2 linked regions of the Halorhodospira halochloris genome follow. The protein of the gene in region 2 binds, or shares a complex with, the protein of the main gene of each other region. Links are inferred from orthologs where the notes say so. Each region holds a gene or a part of one and is shown on either strand. Other genes may lie near its edges.

Region 1 (3,152 bases), 180 kb from region 2 along the record:
CCATCACCACAACGGTAAACTTGCTGTACTCCTGCGCTTGCATACCGAAACGCTCACGCAGATCTATCACCGGCACAATAGTGCCACGCAGGTTTATTACCCCCTTCACATAGTGTGGCGTATTGGGGATCGGGGTCGCCTTTTGCCAGCCCTTGATCTCCTGCACCCGCAGGATATCAACGCCATACTCCTCATCACCGAGGGTAAAGGTCAGATACTGCTCGCCATCTGCTGCCGCCTGCATAGCATCAACCGTGTCCGCACCGCTGCCTAAGGCCGCGGTTCGTTCGCTTGCCAAATTCTGTTGCTCGCTTTGCTCTGTCATCTTCGCTCCCGTACCCGGTGACCATGCTACGTCTGACCAACCATTTTCTAGCCAGTACTAGTCGGCCTCTTCACGCTCAGGTATTACCGGCTGCCGAGGACCGCCTCGACTCATCTCGACCAGCCCCGCTATATCGAGTATTAGCGCTACTGTTCCATCACCCAGTATGGTTGCGCCGGCTATACCTGGAACCCGTAAGTAGTTGGCTTCAAGGCTCTTTATAACCACTTGCTGCTGATCCAGCAAATCATCCACAAATACCCCGATGTAGGAGTCCTCATCCTCGACGATAACCATCAAACCGCCAGCGAGTTCGTTGCGCGACGGCTCGGTATCAAAAAGCTCATGCAGGCGCACTATCGGCACATAACCCTCGCGCCAGTGGTAGACTTCGCCTCTACTGGTAACCCGACTAACCTTGCTGCTATCAATTTGCAGCGACTCGATAACCGAGACCAGCGGCACAATAAAGGTCTGATCACCAACCCGGAACAGCTGCCCATCAAGTATTGAGAGGGTTAACGGTAACGAGATGGTAATGGTTGTCCCCACCCCGGCGCTCGAGCGAACATTGAGACTGCCAGAGAGAGAGCGGATGTTGCGCTTGACGACATCCATGCCCACGCCCCGCCCGGAGTACTCCGTGGCTTGGTCGTGGGTAGACAGGCCGGGGTGAAAAATCAGATCAAAGACCTCGCTATCGGCGAGTTCAGCTCCATCCTCTACCAAACCCGCTTGGCGCGCCTTATTGAGCAGCTTGTCGCGGTCTATGCCCTTGCCATCATCGCCTATCTCAATGATTATATTGCCGCCCTTATGGTAGGCATCAATAGTTATCTGGCCTTTTTGCGGCTTACCCAAGGCCTGACGTTCTTCGGGCATTTCTATGCCATGATCGACGCTATTGCGGACCAAGTGGACCAGCGGGTCGATAATCTTTTCCATGACCGTCTTGTCCAGCTCGGTCTGTTCACCTTCCATGTTGAAGTCGACTTCTTTGCCCAAGGCCCTGCTTGTATCATGGACTATCCGCGGCAGACGCGAGTAGGCAAAGCTGATCGGGACCATGCGAATACGCATGACACTCTCCTGCAGCTCGCGCGTATTACGCTCAAGCTGAGCTAGGCCATCCTGTAACTCCTCGAGGCGCTCCTGAGTAAATTCCTTGCCGATCTGGCTGAGCATAGACTGAGTAATCACCAGCTCGCCAACCATGTCTATCAGGGCGTCAATCTTGCCGGTGTCTACTCTTATAGAACTGGAACTCTTGGACTTCTTAGCGGTGCCATCGCCCCCTTTAGCTCCCGCCTGCGCCTTGGCCGCAGAGGCCTTGGCATCAGTTGCTGGCGCAGCGTCCGCCGCATTCGCTGACTGATTGGCAGGCACAGATGCAGCAGCGGGCGCATCTCCCCCGGCTGCGGAGTGCGATTCGTTAGCTTGCTCGAGCTCTTCATCTTTGGCTGCAGAGGCTGAAGATTGGGCCTTTCCAGCTAGTGGCTCAATTTCTATAACGGCGTCGTCTTCAACCCATTCGAAGACCTCGCGGATATCCTCACGTGAAACCTTGCCGTGCAGCTGCAGATCCCAGGAGAGGTAGCAAGACTCAGGATCGAGTTCTTCAAAAGGAACCAGACCAGAACTATTGCACTCAACCTTCAACTCGCCCAGATCGGCTAGGGCTCTGAACAAGCGGGCCGGATCGTTCCCGGTAGTTAGCAGATGCGGCTCTGGCTCAAAGTGAATGCGCCAGCCGTGATGGTTATCTCCATTACCTTTACCGCCGCCAGCGCCAGCGCTCCCATCACCACCGCTGCGCGCACCGCCGGCAGCTGCCCCATTGCTGTCAGCACCCGGACTTGAGGCAGCACCCCCATCTTTGCCATTGCTCCCAGTGCCTGAACTGCCTATTGCAAGCTGCTCGTCCAAGCTCCGCTGAGCCGCACTTAGGGCATCACTATCGAGCTGTTGATCGGCCTGGATCGCCTCTAACATACTGCGCAGGCAATCAACCGCAGATAGTAGGGCGCTTACCGCTTCCGCGGTAACTGCCTGTTCGCCGCTGCGCAGGCGATCAAGAAGTGTTTCCATCCGGTGAGTAAAATCGGATATGGCGGTAAGCCCGAAGGTCCCGGCCCCACCTTTGATTGAGTGTGCTGCGCGGAATACCGTGTTAAGGTTTTCCTTGTCGGGCTGTTGCGGGTCTAGCTCAAGCAGACCCGACTCCATCGTATCTAGACCCTCGAAGCTCTCTTCAAAAAAGGTCTGCAGAAACTGGCTGAGATCAACGCTCATACTGTCTCCCCTGGCGGTTGCAGCGCCTGCCCCCTAGCTGACCACTTTTTTGATGGTATTAATCAGCTGGTCAGGGTCAAAGGGTTTCACCAGCCAACCAGTAGCACCGGCCTGCTTACCCTCTTGCTTTTTCTCCGGCGCCGACTCGGTCGTCAGCAGCAAGATTGGCTTAAATTTAAAAGCCGGCAGGGCACGAAGCTCTTTTACCAGGGTAATGCCGTCCATATTAGGCATGTTTACGTCAGTAATTACCAGATCAAAGCTGCCGCCCTTGGCTTTCGTCAAAGCATCTTTACCATCAACCGCTTCAGTAACCTCAAAGCCACTCTGTTTAAGGGTATAAGTGACCATCTGGCGCATTGATGCTGAATCATCTACAGCAAGGATCTTTACCATTTCAGCTCACGCCCCGCACCTCAAAATTTAAAAATACGTTGTTCAGTTCCATCTCTTCGGCCTCAACCCAAAAAGTCCCAGGCGCCCCCTGCCTATTCCATTTCACACGGAATCACCGCGCACCTCTTCTACTACACCC
Region 2 (3,029 bases):
GATGTCCTTATAGTTGATACAGCAGCCGGCATTTCGGAGAGCGTAGTAAACTTCGTTAGGGCTTGCAGAGAGCTGATAATAGTTGCATGTGATGAGCCATCATCTATCACCGATGCATATGCACTTATAAAGGTGCTCAACCGCCATGGGGTGGAAGGCTTTCACATGGTCGCAAATCGGGTTAGGAGCCAGCGTGAAGGGCACATGCTGTACCATAAATTGGCGATTGCTACAGAGCGTTTCCTAAACCTGCGTCTCGACTTTCTGGGTTCTATCCCTGAAGATGAACGCCTAAGGCGTGCTGTGCAGAAACAACAACCGGTGGTTATGGTTTATCCAAACAGTCCCTCAGCGCGAGCTTTCGGAGAATTAGCCAAGCGTATTGGTAGCTGGCCGGCACCGAGTGGTGCGGCCAGTGATCTGGAGTTTTTTGTTGAGCGTCTGATTGAGTACAGCATCGTCCATGGAGAGATGGCCGGATGAATGGTCACGCCATGTACACGGCAGTTGCCTCACAGGGCGACGAAGACCTGGTTACCCGTCATGCCTCTCTGGTTAAACGGATAGCTCACCACTTGGCTAGTCGTTTACCAGCCAGTGTGCAGCTGGAGGACCTCATTCAGGCAGGCATGATCGGCTTGTTAGAGGCGGCGCGGCAGTATGATTCCTCACAAGGGGCAAGCTTCCAGACCTATGCTGGGATACGCATCCGAGGCGCCATGCTGGATGAGATCCGCCGGCTTGATTGGACGCCGCGCTCTGTGCACCGCAAGGGGCGTGATGTTGCCGAGGCGGTCAGGCAAATTGAACACAGAACTGGACGCGATGCTCGCGACCATGAGGTCGCCGAGGCAATGGGAATTTCCATTGCGGAATATCATAGTATTCTGCAGGATGTATCGACAGCGCGCGTGTTCAGCATCGATCAGGAAGACCCCAACACCGGCGAGGTTCATGAGCCGCAAGGCAGCGACCCTGGGCCGTTGGTCATACTTCAGGATGATGCGTTTCAAGCTGAGTTGGCCGAGGCGATACGCGAATTGCCGGAACGCGAGCGTTTGGTGATGGCTTTATATTATGATGAAGAGCTGAATCTACGCGAGATTGGTGAAGTACTTGAGGTCTCGGAGTCACGGGTCAGCCAGATTCACGGCCGCATCATGCTTAAATTGCGCAACCGTCTGGCTGACTGGACTCGAGAAAACCAGCAACGAACGGCGTGAACTAGCCTCAGAATAGGGGGGCAATGTGGCAGCGGACAAGAAAATGAAAATCCTTGTTGTGGACGACTTTTCCACGATGAGGCGAATAATCAGGAACCTGTTGCGCGAACTCGGCTACAACAACATAGTTGAGGCCGATGATGGCAACACTGCGCTGCCCATACTGCAGAAGGGCGGGATTGAATTCCTCATAACCGACTGGAATATGCCCGGTATGACCGGTCTGGACTTGCTCAAGAACGTCAGGGCTGACCCTAACCTGAAGGACTTACCGGTTCTTATGGTCACTGCCGAAGCTAAGCGTGAGCAGATCATGGAGGCTGCCCAGGCAGGTGTGAACGGCTATGTAGTTAAGCCCTTCACGGCGGCCACGCTGCGCGAAAAGATCGATAAGATTTTCGAGCGAGTCAATGCCGGGGGTGGGGGTTGAGCAGTATGGCCTTAGACAGCACTACTCCCGAGAATGCATCGCTGGAGGATTATCGTTCTGCTGCTCAGCAGTTGCTTGAGTGTGTCGATGCTGGGGACGTAGAGGGGGCGCAGAGTGTAATTGATGATCTCACGCACCTGAGGGAAACCGAGCTCTTCCGAGAGCTGGGCACCTTGACTCGTGAATTGCATGAGGCGATCAAGGCCTTCCACTACGATGAGCGCCTTGCGGATATAACTGAATCCGAGATACCCGATGCTCGCGAGCGGCTCAACTACGTTATAACCATGACCGAGCAGGCTGCTCACCGAACTCTGACGATGATCGAGGAGACAACGCCGCTGGTGCAGTGGGTGGCTGAAGAGGGTGAGCGGCTGGCCGAGCGCTGGCAGGCTTTCCGCCAGCGAGATCTTGATGTTGAGCAGTTTCGGCAGTTGTGCCGTGATCTAGATGAGTTTCTCTCCCACCTTCAAGAGAACGGCCACAAGGTTACATCGCAGTTGAATGATGCCCTTATGGCTCAGGATTATCAGGATCTTACCGGACAGATAATCCGTCGGGTAATAGCCCTGGTCGAAGAGGTGGAAGGGAACTTGGTGCAGCTGGTCAGGATTTCCGGTCAGCGCATAGTAGATGATCCGCAGCGTTCTGAGCGCAAGCAGAGCGAGGCCAGTGAGCGCATGCAGAAAGGTGAAGGGCCGTCGATTCCGGGTGGCGATAACGAGGGCGTAGTGAGCGGCCAAGATGAGGTAGACGATCTGCTCTCAAGCCTTGGTTTCTAGTTGGCGCTTGCTAGCGCGCGCTCCCTGCGTGGCAGCTTAGAAATTGGCAAATAAACCCGGATGTGCTGTGACAGCTTGGGTTAAATATATCAATAGCGGAGGCCTCAACGATGGCCATCGACCTCAACGATGATATTGTGCAGGATTTTTTGGTCGAGTCTCGAGAGATACTCGAGCGCCTCGGTGGTCAGCTCGTTGATCTTGAACAGCGTGGCGATGACAAAGAGCTACTGAACTCGATATTTCGCGGGTTTCACACCATCAAGGGCGGTGCAGGCTTTTTGGGGCTCAATCCGCTAGTGGAGATATGCCACCGTACGGAGGATATCTTTAACCTGCTCAGAAACGGTGAGAAACAAGTCTCGGCGGACTTGATGGATACCGTTTTGCAGGCCTTGGATATCGTAGTGGAGCAGTTTGGCCAGATTGAGCAAGGTCATGATCCCAAGCAGGCCCCGGACACCCTGCTGCAATCACTCGATCAGCTCAAACAGCCGGATGGCGCCGCCGGTGCTAGCGGTAAAGCTGGCACGAGCGGCGCAGCCCCGGAGCAACAGTCGCAATCATCTGCTGGAATGAGTGAAGCCGACTTCG

The links. The genes of interacting proteins can lie anywhere in the genome.
Region 1: the proteins of cheY (region 2) and HH1059_RS11525 are in contact, whole or in part, in a solved structure (PDB 1A0O), measured with the Escherichia coli proteins. The link is inferred for Halorhodospira halochloris from one-to-one orthologs.

The regions. Positions count from the first base shown.
Region 1 is NZ_AP017372.2:2,516,893-2,520,044, forward strand. Bases 1-2,966 are described here. They hold HH1059_RS11525 (chemotaxis protein CheA), read right to left. Parts: upstream 2,618-2,966; coding sequence 383-2,617; downstream 1-382. Other genes in these bases: HH1059_RS11520 (chemotaxis protein CheW), read right to left, coding at 1-244; HH1059_RS11530 (response regulator), read right to left, coding at 2,651-2,966. In the rest of the region: more of HH1059_RS11530, read right to left, coding at 2,967-3,013; HH1059_RS11535 (STAS domain-containing protein), read right to left, coding at 3,116-3,152. UniProt on the Escherichia coli protein: Involved in the transmission of sensory signals from the chemoreceptors to the flagellar motors. CheA is autophosphorylated; it can transfer its phosphate group to either CheB or CheY.
Region 2 is NZ_AP017372.2:2,339,920-2,342,948, reverse strand. What follows is about bases 117-2,959. They hold cheY (chemotaxis response regulator CheY), read left to right. Parts: upstream 117-1,266; coding sequence 1,267-1,653; downstream 1,654-2,959. Other genes in these bases: HH1059_RS10585 (chemotaxis protein CheA), read left to right, coding at 2,546-2,959; HH1059_RS10590 (protein phosphatase CheZ), read left to right, coding at 1,659-2,435; HH1059_RS10600 (RNA polymerase sigma factor FliA), read left to right, coding at 480-1,223; HH1059_RS10605 (MinD/ParA family protein), read left to right, coding at 117-483. Also shown: more of HH1059_RS10605, read left to right, coding at 1-116; more of HH1059_RS10585, read left to right, coding at 2,960-3,029. UniProt on the Escherichia coli protein: Involved in the transmission of sensory signals from the chemoreceptors to the flagellar motors.